DNA from 2 places in the Metabacillus elymi genome. Region 2 is predicted to be linked to the other one. Evidence: riboswitches for the same ligand, from Rfam matches in the RefSeq annotation. Region 2 holds a riboswitch; the other holds the start of a gene.

Region 1 (7,858 bases), 1.1 Mb from region 2:
TTTGATATCGAGGCATTAAAATCATTAGGCCTTGAGGTCATCACAGATAAAATTGTAAGTTACGAAAATAGTGTTATTAGACATGATACAAATAAAGTGGCAAAGCTACTTTATGGAATCCTTCAGCAAGAAATGACATAAGTGCATGTCTTAGAATGGGGGTGCAGAGGTTGTCATTTGCATCTGAAACAAAAAAGGAACTAACAAACTTAGAACTAAAGCCTTGCTGCCTAAAAGCAGAGCTATCTGCACTTATTAGAATGAATGGATCCCTTTCATTTTCAAACCGAGTGATTATGGTTGATATTCAAACAGAAAATGCAGCTATTGCAAGGCGTATCTATATATTATTAAAAAAGCAATATGATATCACAGTGGAATTACTAGTACGTAAAAAAATGCGATTGAAAAAGAACAATGTCTATATTGTTCGCCTAGCTGAAAAGGCAAAGGCTATCTTAGAGGATTTAAATATTTTAGAGGAAGATTTTACCTTTGTAAGGAATATATCAAGCTCACTGGTGAAAAAGAAATGTTGCAAACGCTCTTATATTCGTGGAGCATTTCTTGCAGGAGGCTCTGTTAACAATCCTGAAACTTCCTCTTATCATCTCGAAATTTTCTCTCTTTACAAAGAGCATAATGATTCTCTTTGCGAGTTAATGAATACATTTGATTTAAACAGCAAGACGTTAGAACGAAAAAAGGGCTTCATTACGTATTTAAAAGAAGCAGAAAAAATTACCGAGCTTCTTAATATAATCGGTGCCCATCAAGCATTACTTCGTTTTGAGGATGTAAGAATTGTCCGAGATATGAGGAATTCTGTTAATCGTCTAGTGAATTGTGAAACAGCCAATTTGAACAAAACGATTGGTGCTGCACTAAGACAGGTTGAAAATATTCGATTCATCGATAATAAAATTGGGCTAGATGCATTACCCGATAAACTTCGAGAAATTGCAAAGCTACGAGTCGAATATCAGGATGTTACATTAAAAGAACTGGGTGAAATGGTAACAAGCGGAACAATTAGCAAATCTGGTATAAACCATCGCTTACGAAAATTAGACCAAATTGCAGAACAACTACGAACAGGCCAACCGCTATCATTAAAATAATAAATTAATTAAAAGAGAAGAGGAGATAACTATGGTTGAAAAAAAAGTTGAAGTTCACCTGAAAACTGGTTTACAAGCTCGTCCAGCAGCACTATTTGTTCAAGAAGCAAACCGGTTTGCATCAGATGTTTTCTTAGAGAAAGACGGAAAAAAGGTAAATGCTAAAAGCATTATGGGGCTTATGAGTTTAGCAATAAGTTCAGGATCTATCATAACACTAATTGCAGAAGGTAATGACGAAGAAGAAGCAGTAGATACATTAGCTAACTATGTACAGCAAGAAGGATAACAAAAGGCAGCACACCGCTCAGGAAATAGAGACGGTGTGCTATTTTTTACCCTATTTAAATAACAGAAAAGAAAAAAGCTTACCTTCAATGGTAAGCTTTTTACTATATATTACTTTTCGCCAATTGGGCTACGGTCTAATACTTTATCAATTAAACCATACTCTAGAGCTCGACTAGCAGTCATGAAATTATCACGCTCTGTATCACGCTCAATGACATCTAAGGACTGACCAGTACGGTCTGAAAGAATTTTGTTTAATTTGTCACGCAAGAAAAGAATACGCTTTGCAGCAATTTCAATTTCTGTTGCCTGACCTTGTGCTCCGCCAAGTGGTTGGTGAATCATTACTTCACTGTTAGGAAGTGCATAACGTTTACCCTTTTCACCAGCTGCAAGTAAGAATGCACCCATTGAAGCGGCCATACCGATACAAATTGTTGAAACTTGTGGTTTAATAAATTGCATCGTGTCATAAATCGCCATACCAGCAGTGATTGATCCACCAGGTGAGTTAATATAAATGGAAATATCCTTTTCTGGATCCTCTGCTTCTAAAAATAATAGCTGAGATACGATTGAGTTTGCTACGTTATCGTCAATTCCACTTCCAAGCATAATAATGCGGTCTTTCAATAGACGAGAGTAAATGTCGTAAGCACGCTCACCACGATTTGTTTGTTCAATAACTGTAGGGATTAAATTCATTATTCTATTCCTCCTTCGTAATAAGAAAGATTGCACTAAAGGATAAACTTATACCAGTATGTAATCCTTTAGAACATAATACTAAACATGCATCTAGCAGTTGTATTACTTTATGTATTTCCATCATACAACTAAGGTCAATAAAGGTCAAACGAAAAGGTCAAAGATCCTTATTGACCTTATTTATACTATACTATGTATTTGTTAATCATAACATGTTTATCATGTTTCCCACATTTATTGCATTTCAAACGGTATAAATAGTCGAAATTGGATTAGGAATAGAATATAGTGTTTGCTATAAAAAGACAGTTGAAATTATTGTAAAGTTCACGTATAATTTTCGTTACTGATGTATGAATATTTTGCGCTCGTAGCTCAGTCGGATAGAGCGGTGGTTTCCGGTACCACGTCTGCCGGGGGTTCGAATCCCTCCGAGCGCGTCATAGATGTTAAGGATAGCAAGGGTTTGAGTGAATCTCAGGTCCTTGTTATTTTTTATGGACAAGTTTCTTGTTTATTATTTTAGTTTATCTAAATTTAGAAACCTTTTCTTTATCCTTTTAACAATAGAGGAGGAATAAAAATGCATAAAGAACAACCTCATTCAGTCACAACAGTTGATTATAAGAGAATTGATGATAATAAGTGTTTTGTAGAAGTGAAAGGCTATGATGCGATATTAGGTTCTGAATTTAAAGGTGTCATAAAATTCTTGAATGGTGAACCTTTTGGGGATATTATTCATCCTTTAAACAGCTCGCTATCTCCAGATTGCCGTGTATTTGTTACTACCTATTTAATAACCAAGTACAATGAAGGTGAATATAATTAACAAAAAGCTTATCAAGTATGTATGAGTTATATTTAAGCTTTATTGCACTTTAGAACGTCAAACCTAACGGTGGGATCCTTTGATAGGATCCCTTCGATTTTTTAGTACACATGTTTCAGTTTAACCACTTAAGTGTCTAAATTTTAACTTTCAGGAATATAAAAATTTTTTTGTGAAATTTACCATCTAAAATCAGGATTAAATGACGATAAAAGTAATATAATCTTCGATAATGGCAAACCCAGCGAAAGTTGGTGACGCAAAGCTACGGACCTAAGGAGAATTTCTTTTTACTTTACTTGAGGTGAACTAAGTGATTAATTCATTTTTTGCTAACTATCATCCATTACTTGTTGTTGTTTCATTTATTATTGCTATCTTATCTTCTTATACTGGTTTTGATATACTTTACCGCCTTTCAAACCAAAAGGGGCGAAAGAAAACAATTTGGATATGGTATGGTTCTTTTACTATTGGTATTGGGATTTGGACGGCGCATTTTTTAGGAATGCTTGCTTTTATACCCTTTCATTCATTTGACTTATCTCATGTGTCTATTTCTTTAATAGTTGCAATAAGTCTTATGTATTTAACATTAATCATCAGTGCAAAAGCTCAAAAAAGTAGGGCTCATGGCAACTTAGCAAGTCTTATTTGGGGGATAAGCTTTCTCGTACTTCATTTTAGCGGAATGGAGTCATTTCATGGTCAAATTGAATACAATTTTTTCTCAGTTTTAGTAGCGACACTATTCGCCTTATTACCGACCTTTTATATTCTAAAAATGTTTATGCGGAATATGTTATCTCCTTCATTAGGCATTTTTCGTATGAAGATGATTAGCGGAATTCTTATGGGAATTAGTTTAATGTGTTTGCACTTTTTATCAATGGTAGGAATGACAAGCCATCTTGCTGCTTCTGAACATGTAACCATCAACCATAATATTTACTTAACCGTTGGAATAGGGATAGGTAGTGTAGTTATTCTTTTCTTTTTTATTTTGATTTCTGTAATAGATAGAAAATTCACCAGCCAGTCACAAAAGTTAGAACGTACTGAACAGGTGGAGAAGGAACTGATTGAGAGTGAAGAACGTTATCGTAATCTTATTGAGAAATCCCCCATGGCACTGCTTGTAATTCAAGATGACATAATTGTTTACGCAAATCCTGAAGCGATTAAATTATATGGTGCTTCTCATGATAAGCAATTAATTGGAAAATCAATTAAGAAAATTGTTCATCCTGATAGTATCGAACACTTTAAAAATTCAGTGGATAATCTATTTAAAGGCAAGGAACAACATTTTCAGGAATATAAGCTTTTTACACTTGATAAAAAATCTATTATTGTAGAGGGTTCTGGAGCAAAAGTTATGTATAATGGTAAGCCAGCGCTTTTAGCAATGGGGAAAGATCTTACCGAACAGAAGGTGCTCATCGAACAATTAACGATCAACGAACAACGTTATCAGTCTCTCTTTGAATATAACAAGGATGCTGTCTACTCATTTGATTTAACAGGAAATTTTACTAATGTTAATAAAGCCAGTGAACACCTGACAGGTTACAGTTCAGCTGAGTTATTAACTATGTCATTTGAGGAGATTATCCATCCGGATGATATATCAAAAGCAATGACTGCTTTTGATAATGCAACGAAAGGGAGTACCGATACACTTTATGTAAACGTTGTTCATAAATCGGGGAAACTAGTTTATGTTAATGTAACAAATATACCGATTGTTATTGAAGAGAAAATTGTGGGCATTTATGGAATTGCAAAGGACATTACAGAGCAAAAGAAAGCACAAGCTTTGGTACAGCATATGGCATACCATGATCATCTGACTGGGTTGCCAAACAGAAGTATGCTTGAGAAGTGTTTGTCGACTGGATTAGAACTTTCAACGAGAAAAGCAGTCCTGTTTATTGACCTAGACCGTTTTAAAGTTATAAACGATACATTAGGCCATACGATAGGCGATCTATTGTTAAAAGAAGTAGCTCAAAGCTTAAAGCGCTCTGTAAATGAAAACGATATGGTATTCCGACAGGGCGGCGATGAGTTTATTGTGATTTTGGAAAATGTGGATCGTGATCAAGCCGCAAAGATAGCAGAACGAATAATCGAAATGCTAACTAAACCTTTCAAAATTAACGAATATGATATTTTTACTTCTCCGAGTATTGGGATTAGCTTATATCCTGATGACGGGGAAACGGGAGAGATCTTAATTAAACATGCGGATTTTGCGATGTATCAAGCAAAGTCAGCTGGAAAGAAAACGTATAGATTTTATTCTTCATATGAGGAAGAAGGAACATATAATTCTTTAGAAATGGAGATGGCATTGCACAAAGCAATCCAACGTCATGAGCTTGTCTTGCACTATCAACCAAAAATAGATCTTAAAACAGGTAAAATCTCTGGTGCAGAGGCATTAATTCGCTGGAATCATCCTGAATGGGGGATTGTTTCTCCTGAAAATTTTATCCCAATTGCAGAAGAAACAGGACAAATTATTCCGATTGGAGAATGGGTCTTGTATACAGCCTGTGTTCAAAACAAGACTTGGCATAAAAAAGGATTTCCAAACTTAGTTATGTCTGTAAATTTATCAGCACGGCAATTTTCTCAGGCAAACCTTGTTCAAACAGTTGCAAAAATATTAAATGAGACTGGGCTTGATCCGCAGTACTTGGAGATTGAAATTACCGAAAGTATGACAACAGATATTGAAAGGACAATTACTACTTTAAAGGAATTAAAACGTTTAGGAGTACGAATTAGTATTGATGATTTCGGGACAGGCTTTAGCTCATTGAATTATTTAAAACGTTTCCCTGTTGATACATTAAAGATCGATCAATCCTTTGTTCGTGAACTCCATAATAATCCTAGTGACGAAACAATTGTAAAAACAATTATTTCGATGGCTCACAACTTAAATTTAAACGTTGTAGCTGAGGGGATTGAAACGAAGGAGCATTTAGTGTTTCTTCAACAATATGTTTGTAATGAAGGTCAGGGATATTATTTTAGTAAACCCGTTCTTGCGGAAGAATTTGAAAGCAAGTTTAAGGACATTGAAAAAATAGTAATCTCATGTGGGATTTCTCAAGATCTGAATGATCGTTTATGGGCTGAGGAATTAATTCAAAATGCACGAAAAGAACTTCAGGAAACTGTGCGGTTACAGCAAGGAATGACCATGAAGTTCAAAAAAGTGAATGGACGATTTATTCATACCTTATTCGACGGAGAACTAGCTTATCAACTTGGCCTAGTTCCTGAACAAACGATAGGAAAAGAACTAATTGATTTTATACCAGTTGAAAAAGCAAAAGAGAAAACAAGATATTATCAAAGAGCATGGGATGGCGAGGAAAATGTAACGTACGAAGGTGAGCTTAACGGTATCTATTATCTTGCTGCTTTAAGTCCGATTAAAAGAGGCGGAGAAATTGTAGAGATTATTGGCTCATGTATAAACATTACGCAATTAAAAGAAACCGAAAAAGCATTACGTAAAAGCCAAGAAATGTATCGCCTAATGGCTGAAAATATGAAAGATCTCGTCTCAATTTATGATGTAAACGGGACAATGGTATACGCTTCTCCTTCTCATGAAAATGTACTCGGTTATCCTCCAAGTCATTTTGAAGGTAGGAAAATATATAGTCTTTTCCCTGAAGCTGATCAGAACATGCATAAGTTTTCTTTTATGGAAATGGTAAAAACAAAGCAAGCAAGTCAGAAAGAAATTAAATTCAAAAAGCTTGATGGTGGCATTTGTATATTTGAATCAGTATTAACACCGATTTTGGACGAAAATGGAAATGTTCAGCATGTCATTGGGGTGGCAAGAAATATTACTGAGATGCTAAAAGCAGAAGAGCTTTTACGGAAATCTGAAAAGTTAACAATTGCCGGAGAAATAGCAGCTGAAGTTGCCCAAGAAATAAGGAACCCGATGACATCAATAAAGGGTTTGTTCCAGTTACTTCAAAAAGGAATCTATAAACCAGAATACTTTGATATCATCCAGGTTGAAATTACATTGATTGAAGAGATCATTAATGAGTTTCTTAAACAGTATAAGCACACGACTTCCACTAAGGACAAAAAAAGTAAAAATGTGGATGAGGAAGATGAATAATAATTTAAGTGGTAAATTGAATTACGACCAATCAAAAGAGGCTGATCAATAAATGGTCAGCTTTTTTCGTTATTTATTGTATTGATGACTATTGGCCTAAAGACAGGATTTAGCCATTCTCTAGCGAATAATACAAAAAACCTAATTCCAGCATTTTTTTGTGACAGAAACATAATCATGTAGTAGGATTATAATTAAGAAGTTTGAGGATAGTTTTGTTGAAAAGGAGAATACGTCACTAAATGTAAGCGTTTCCTTTATGGCTATACTGTACCTCTTTTCTTAAACTTTGAGTAGTATGTAAAATAGGGGGAAGCTAACATGAAAATTGGGTTAATGCAAGAACAAACATTAAAAATGAAAATGACTCAAGAATTACAGCAAGCGATTACTTTATTACAATATTCCTCAGTTGATCTCCTTTCTTATATCCAGGAACTCACAATGGAAAATCCCCTCATTGAAGTAAGAGAAACCTACAGTTCTCCATATCGTAAGTCCAGCTCAAAATCAGATAAGCAATCATTTATTGAGAATTCCTTCGAAGAAAAGCCTAGCCTTAGAGAGCATTTGCGGAATCAGCTAATTGATTTTTCGATGACCACTAACGATAGAGCTTGTCTTGATTTATTAATCAATGCTCTTGACGCAAATGGATATTTGAAGGACAACTTAGTAGACCTTGCTCGAATCGTTAACGTTAGCGAAGAATTGCTTGAAAGCAAGTTATATATGCTTCAA
Region 2 (7,858 bases):
ACCCATTACATGAATCATCTGAGTGATATCTAAGAAATGCTTCATCGAATCTAAATTATGCCTCCAAGCATGAAGACAAATCATGTAAAACGTATGATAATCAGATAGTTGTTTGACATTTTCATAGTGTTTAAAAGGAGTTGACTGTTCCCAAAATTCTTTAATAGAAAACTCACTCGTATTTTCCTTTAAAATATCCCAATGAATCTCAACAACAAGCGGAACTGGTGAACCAGGTAATTCCTTACTCAAACTACAATGAAAATGACCTGGAGCACCTTCTTCTTCCATTATATATCCCAATTCCTTCACACACTCTGTTACACGGTCTAGATCATGCGGCTTTATTAATAGGTCAATATCTGAGGTTGATCTTGCAGCTATATGGCCAAAGTATTTTTCTGCAAACAACACACCTTTTAAAGGGATGGCTGGAATACCTAATTGATCCAAAATAGACAGAATCTTTTCTGTTTGATTCTTAATAAAGAGATTTTGTATTAGAACTTGATTAAACGTATTCTTCAGTCGATTTTGAAAGAAAGGGGGAGTAAGTTCTAGTCGATCTTGTTGTTTTAAGTGAAAATAAACTTGAGGAGATATTGAAAAGTATTCGATGTCATCAATTAATCTTTCATAATCACCAGCTTCACTTGGAAGTGAAGAGTTGTGATCATATAAGGATTGTAAAAAGTTTATTAACATTTTTTCTTCCCCTTTTCATTTGGAAACTACTGATAAATGTAAATCCCTACTTTGATTATTTAAAAACTGTGTTTGAGTAAGTTTTCTATAAAGTCCATCTTGTGACATAAGCTCTTGATGGTTTCCTTTTTGAACAATTCTCCCTTCATCCATTACAAAAATCAAATCTGCATGTTGAATCGTTGATAACCGATGAGCTATTACAAGTGTAGTCCTATTTTTCATCAGTCGATCCAACGCTACCTTAACCTGAAATTCTGATTCGCTGTCCAATGCAGAAGTCGCCTCATCAAGCAATAGAATTGGTGCATCCTTTAATATTGCCCTGGCAATACTCAACCGCTGTTTTTGTCCTCCAGATAATCGAACTCCGCGTTCTCCAATTTCGGTATCATATTGATCAGGGAGAGTTAAGATGAATTCATGAATGTTTGCATGAATCGTAGCATTTATCATTTCTAATTCCGTTATGTCAGGACGAGCTAATAAAAGATTGTCTTTAATCGTTCCACTAAATAAGAAGGTTTCTTGGGCAACGTAGGAAAAAGAACTTCTTAAAGTGGAGGGGGAGAGCTCGTTAATCAACATATCATTCAATAAAATCTGACCAGATTGAGGTTGATATAATCCTTGTATTAAATTAAATAAAGTAGTTTTTCCGGCACCGCTCGGCCCTACAAAGGCAACTATTTTACCAGTTGGAATATCTAAGTTCATTTGTTTAAGTATTTCTGTTTTTGGATCGTAGGAAAAGGTAACATTTTTAAATTTGATTGATTTAGGTTGAGTACTATTCTGCGTATAGGTCGGAAATTCTAATACCTCAGATTCTACATCTAACACCTTTGATATTCTTTCTACGGCAGAAGCTGAACTTTGGAAGCTTCCCCATAATCCTGCTAGTCCTGTTAAAGGATTAATGAGATGCTGCATAAGGGTGACAAAGGTTAGTAAAGAGCCAACTGTAATTTGTCCGTTTGATACGAAAAAAGCACCAAGACAAAGGCTAATGATATAGGCAATAGACGATATTGCTCCTCCAGCAACATAAAAGGTACCGCGTAGCTTCGCGTTCTTCATCTCTAAATGGAAGAACTCATGATTTTGACTAGCGAATTTCTTTGCAAAAAATCCCTCAAGAAGAAACGAACGTATAACTGAGAGACCTTGGAACGTCTCACTTAAGTTGCTATTAATATCCCCAATTTTATTGTAGATCGTTCTACTGTTATTTCTAATTAATATTCCGAATACACCACCAACTACTATTGCAATAGGAATAATTAGAAGACTAAGAACGGATAATTGCCAATTAATTTGGAGCATATAGAAAAAAACGGCCATTGAGATTAATGGCAGCTGGATGAGATAAATAAGATTGCTTCCAATGACGCCATCAATACAATTGATATCATTAGTAAAATGAGTTAATAGGTCACCTGAGCGTATTTTTGATCGTTTGTCTGTTGGTAATAACAAGATTTGTTTAAGCACATGTTCCTTTAAATCTCTTTTAATCTTGCTAGTAACATAGGATTGTAAGTAGGTATTGAAATAGGTTACGAATAAGCTAATCGTAATTAATGATAAAATGATCGGAATAAGTGATTTTAGTTTATCAAATTGACCTTGGACTGCGGCATCTGTGATCGTACCAAAGAACCAAGCAAATCCAATCGTTAGAAAGATTTCTATAAATAAAATAAGGATAAGTCCAGAATAAGCTTTCCAACTTTTAAGGATATAAGGTCCTAGCAATTGAAAAGTTTTTTGTATACCTTTAAGGTTGAACTCTTTTATTACTGAAGCTATTTTGAATCCAATCATATTGAAACTCCATATCGCGTCTTAATAGATTCCTTAAATGAAAGGTAGCTTTTTAATACTTTTGAGATATAGGGAACAGATACAATCATGTAACCCCATAAAATAGCTGATAAATCAGTTATGTACACTTTCTTTTTTTGTTTATTAATTGTAACTAGTTTGCCAATGATTTGATCTTGACTGATTAGTTCATCTGAACAAAGATTTGTATCACCTTTAAGCTCATATTTAAGTTGATCATTTACTTTTTTTTCTCTTAAAAATCGGTGAGCGATGAGTTGACCTGTTGAAGAATGATAGAGTAGGATATCACCTTTTTTTACTGTTTTTTCATTAAACTCAACAAATCGGCAAATGTTTCCCTTTTGAATAAATGGATACATACTTGTTCCATAAGAAGGTAGATCCATCCATCCATATTTTTGCATCGTTCTTATTAGAAGATCGACAGTATCTTTATTAAACTGCATGGTGCACCAATCCATATTCTATGAGTTCTCCTAAAAACTCTTCAATATCTGTTAGTAGAGATTCATTTTGCAAGTCGTATTTTTGTTTTATTGATTGACTTAGTGAGCCACTTGATTGCGGTTGCTCGAGCAATGTCCAACAAAATCCACCTATAGCATTCAGTTTTGTTACCGTGAAATTATCAGTATTCATAATAATCCACTCATCATCAAGATGAACTGTTTCATAATCACTTTTTTTGATATATTGTTTCATTAAGAGATCATCTCCCAAAAGCTGTTGTTTTTTTGAAAGTGTAGGTCATAGACAGGGACCTGATTCACTAACTTATTTAACAAATGAAATATTCTTTTTGTTTCATCAGGACTATTGGTCCAGTAAAACACTTTATCCATGAGCTGTAATAGTCCAGTTGATTTTGATAATTTGGTTCGTTCATTATTTACCGACTGGTGTAGCAGTTGAATACTTTTTAAGGTGTGAGTTTCAGAATGACATTTTCCCTCTAGTTCACTTCTAAATGGGGAGTCAAATACTTTGACTTCTTCAGGAGTGATTTTTATGATAGTTGCTTCATCAGATAGTAGCTCTCGAGGATAAGATAATTTAGCAACTGTTGATTTTCCAGCACCAGATTGACCTGAAAAGATATGTGCTCCACTGTTCTCGAGTACACATGAAGAATGCAATAAAATTCCCCAGTTGTTATGGACGAGAAAAGAACTATATAGATTCATTAAAGCGTGTTTTAAAGCTAGATCGTTATGTATGGAAATTGTAGATTTTTTGTATTCTAGGTCTACTTCTATTAAGTAATCTGCTCTTTTATAGGAAATTGCTCCGCTTGTTTTGAGAATAGAAACATGATAATCAACAAAAGAAATTCCATAACCTTCTATAATATGAATGGAGAAATCTGGTTTATCATTTATATTATCATCTATTAAAAAGAAATTTCGATTAAACATTTTCATTACTGTACTAGAATGACTTGAAATAAAAATAAGGTGTTCACCTATTTTTATCTGTTTTCTATACATGATAAATGACTCCTTATTTTATACAGAGGTCAACTGATTAATTGACCTCCCAATTTCATTATTTATTTTTGCCTTTCCCCTGTCCAGGGGCCCCAGCGCCACCTGGTGTAGGATTCGGATTGTTCGGTGGCCAATTTACACCATCATTCCCTGTTCCAGGATGGTTTAGATTTCCTCTACCCGGGTTCCAACTCTGCGCAGTCTCAAACCGAATCGCCTGATGCTCCAAAACCATCGGACGATTTTCACTAATTTTACCTGTCATTTTCTCACCTCCTCCGTTCATTTCTTTATAAAGAACAAACGGAGTAAAAAAATCACAAAATATAGTATATTCGTACTATTTTGTTCTCTATAACATTATAAAGCGTATAAGTTAATATGAAAAGGGGAAAGTTTCGACATAGAAATAGGAATTTTGACAATTGACATATTCATAAGTAGAAATAGGGTAGGGGGTGGTATTCAATAAAACGAACAATAACAAAACAAAAAGAGCATCATCGGCGATCAAAAATCACCAACCATGCCCTCATTTATCATTATCATTCTGTAGCTTCCATTTATTAAATTCCAAAAACTCGCGAAATTGATCTTTGGAGACACCTGATTTCATGGCGTCTTGAACGAGCTTTGTCCATTCGTTGTCAAGTTCCTGTGGGTTTGTTTCACTTTGTTCATCGAGAAGGGTGTTAACGGAAACGCCTAGAACGGATGAAACTTTTTCTAAAAATTGTACAGAAGGATTTGACTGGAGATTGCGTTCAATCGAACTTAGGTAGGATTTTGCAACTCCTGCTCTTTCAGCTAGTTCAGATAAAGATAAATTTTTTTGAGTTCTATATTTTTTAATTCGTGGACCAATCACGTCAAAGATCACCTTCCTTGTTAGCAATAGTATAACATATAAAGAAGGTTTTGTTTTATATGAAGAACATCTTATCAAAAAATTTACAAAGCCCTATTTTATTCATTTTACAGGGCTTCCCTTTTCAACTAAAAATTCTTTTATTTCCTCTACACTAATACCCACTTCAAGTGCCTCTAAAATCATCTCTACCCATTCGCGGTCAAGATGGCTTTCCTTTGTAATACGATCAATGATTTCAATATTCAACTTATACCCTCCTAAAATACTTGCCTGTATTTCAGGCAGTCCAGCCATCATAGTAAGAACGTTAGACCTGTGACTTTGCGTCCCTATTTTTCAATAGGTTTGCCCTTTGACTGAATAATTGTCATTATTTGATATTGGGAATTGATACAAAAGTCCTTTTTATGTATCTATCAATATATCTACTCTTATTATAAAAAGGAATTTAAAGGAAGTGTGCAGAACTATGTCGAGAGATAAAAATTTATATCAAAATGGTAAATGTAATATTAATGTAATGTTACATGGGTGTAAATGCCTATTTAACTGAGTTTAAACAAGTATTTTTAGCACATCTTTATTTAAACTTTAAGAAAACTTTAAGAAAAGTTAAAAATATAAAAATTAATTTTTGTCGAATTATCTATCTTTTTTGCAAAAATCATAAAAGGAGACAAAAAACAAGCAATTGTACCTACCAATTGCTTGTTTAACGGTAACCTATTTAAAGATTGCTTGAGGGGTTAAATAAAATATACCGCCATTTTGCACTGATACATTAATTTGTGGTTCATAAAGCTCGCGCAAAGCTTCCTTCTCTAAATGGTAGCAGTCAGGCTTTTCGTCTAAGTCTTCATAAAAGTGATCTAGAAGCTTTAGGTCTTCATTCCATCGTTGCCTTGCAGAGTCTGCCCATGAATGATCTTGTCTGCTAATGCTTTGTTCAATAAACTGTTCAATTCGTTTTAGTCCGCTTTGCGGTTTGATTAGTGGAGTCATATTAAAGCATAGATCAGGTATTTTTGGTGTGAGTTCGAGTTTTTCTAACTTTTCTTGAAAGTTTTCTACCAAGGTTCCACTTACGAGATGCAGACCGATTGAGTGTAGCTGATCTTTTTTCATATCACATTGATAAGATACCATGAAATTGGCGCAAAGCCAGGGGTGTAAAGGAATGCTCCCACCTGGAGAAGTGACTTTTTCAAATAAGCGAATGTAGCTACCTAGACGTGTAGTTGATTGAAAGATTTGATGTAGGCGTGGGGCGCCGAAATGCATGACCTCACCCTTTAGATCACCAGGAGCTTTTTGTTGATCTGTTATTAATGTTAGTTTCATTGGGTTTGGAACTCCATTTGTTTTTTCTAGATAATGCCAATAAAAAGGCCGATTCATTAACTCCTTATCCATGTTGATTGTTAATTGGACGGTCATATAGCCGGGTTCATTTTCGATGATGTCACAGGAATTTGCCTTGAAGAAGCTTTCTAAATAGCTATGAATTTTTTCCTGCTGCATGATGTTTCCACCTTTCAAACTAGCATATTAATTAAAAAATATTTTTTGTACTAAGTATTTGTGTCTAGCCACTAAAGGATTAGATATTCCTTTAGTGGCTTATACTTTTCGAAGCTGAATATTACTATTGATTTCCACTAGCAGCCTTTCTTTGCTCTTGAGAATGCTGAGCATAATCAAGGATTGAGGTTAAGTTTTCCATCTTGATTTTCATTTCGCCGTCACTTTTCGAATTGTACATAATGTCTTGGATGTGCTCTTCGAAATTTTTAATTTCTAATCTTGTTAAAATCTCATCTAGTTCACCAATGACTTTTTCAAACAAATGTATTTTTTCATATAAAAGCTTTAGGATGTGTTCTTCCATTGTGTTTCTTGTTGCCATATTGTAAATATGGACATCATGCTCTTGTCCTAGACGATGAATCCGGCCGATTCGTTGCTCAAGTCTCATTGGATTCCAAGGTAAGTCGTAATTGATGATGTTGTGACAGAATTGAAGATTGATCCCTTCACCGCCAGCTTCTGTTGCAATAAGAACTTGCACTCGATTTTTGAAGAGTTCCTTCATCCAGTCTTTTTTTCCACGTTTAAAGCCGCCACGGAAGGGAACAGAAGTAATGCCGTTTTGCTGTAAAAACCATTGTAGATAAAATTGAGTAGCTCTGTATTCCGTGAAAATGATTACTTTGTCGTTAATGTTTTTAATGAGCTCAACAACCTTTAGAGCTTTTGTATTTTGTGTGACACCATCGATCGCCATCATAATGTCTTTAATTACGTTATTAGGCAGAACGGCTTCTTCTTCCTCTGGGCGATCTAGCATTTTCTTTAATGTCATATAAACAGCTTCGCGACTGCTGCATGCTTCACGTTGAAGTGTCATGATTGAAAATGTATTTGCCGCATATTGAGAGGAAGTTTTTAATGCTGAAATCGTGTCATATAGATGTTGTTCTGTTTCTGAAAAGTCGATTGGCACGGTTTCAACATGGCGTTTTGGCCAATCGATTCCAGTGTCACCACGGCGATTTCGAATCATGACCTTATTTATTAACTCTCGTAAATGTTCATGATCCTCTAATGAACGTTCTTTTGCTGAAAAAACCTCTGTAAAGTATGCCTCATTCCCAAGGTGCCCTGGCTTTAGTAGGGACACGAGGTTGAAAATTTCTTCTACTCTGTTTTGAACAGGTGTAGCAGTTAACAATAAACAATATTTTTTCTTTAAATTTTGTACAAATTCATAGTTTTTGGTTTTATTATTTTTAAGCTTGTGAGCTTCATCAATGATCACAAGATCGTAGGATTGTTCATAGACTATTTCACGGTGTGGGCTGCGTTTTGCTGTATCAATCGAGGATACAACAACATCACATGATTCCCATACATAGCTTTTCTTTTGCTCAACAGCTGGAATGAA

What was found. A riboswitch is a leader RNA that binds a small molecule or an ion and turns the genes downstream of it on or off. The one in region 2 is predicted to bind cyclic di-GMP.
Region 1: another riboswitch for cyclic di-GMP. It lies ahead of HUW50_RS05935 (EAL domain-containing protein); the one in region 2 lies ahead of HUW50_RS00550 (anti-repressor SinI family protein).

What each region holds. Positions count from the first base shown of each region.
Region 1 is NZ_CP055263.1:1,221,643-1,229,500, reverse strand. It holds gene HUW50_RS05965 (gluconeogenesis factor YvcK family protein) at 1-141, shown strand, start outside; gene whiA (DNA-binding protein WhiA) at 171-1,121, shown strand; gene HUW50_RS05955 (HPr family phosphocarrier protein) at 1,153-1,410, shown strand; gene clpP (ATP-dependent Clp endopeptidase proteolytic subunit ClpP) at 1,521-2,117, opposite strand; tRNA gene HUW50_RS05945 (tRNA-Arg) at 2,485-2,560, shown strand; gene HUW50_RS05940 (hypothetical protein) at 2,704-2,952, shown strand; cyclic di-GMP riboswitch class I at 3,177-3,264, shown strand; gene HUW50_RS05935 (EAL domain-containing protein) at 3,266-7,117, shown strand; gene rpoN (RNA polymerase factor sigma-54) at 7,439-7,858, shown strand, end outside.
Region 2 is NZ_CP055263.1:112,024-119,881, reverse strand. It holds gene HUW50_RS00585 (nucleotidyltransferase family protein) at 1-705, opposite strand, end outside; gene HUW50_RS00580 (ABC transporter ATP-binding protein) at 721-2,532, opposite strand; gene HUW50_RS00575 (signal peptidase I) at 2,529-3,002, opposite strand; gene HUW50_RS00570 (PqqD family protein) at 2,992-3,258, opposite strand; gene HUW50_RS00565 (hypothetical protein) at 3,258-4,043, opposite strand; gene HUW50_RS00560 (hypothetical protein) at 4,102-4,308, opposite strand; gene HUW50_RS00555 (helix-turn-helix domain-containing protein) at 4,576-4,911, opposite strand; gene HUW50_RS00550 (anti-repressor SinI family protein) at 5,014-5,160, opposite strand; cyclic di-GMP riboswitch class I at 5,192-5,274, opposite strand; gene HUW50_RS00545 (YqhG family protein) at 5,638-6,435, opposite strand; gene HUW50_RS00540 (DEAD/DEAH box helicase) at 6,560-7,858, opposite strand, start outside.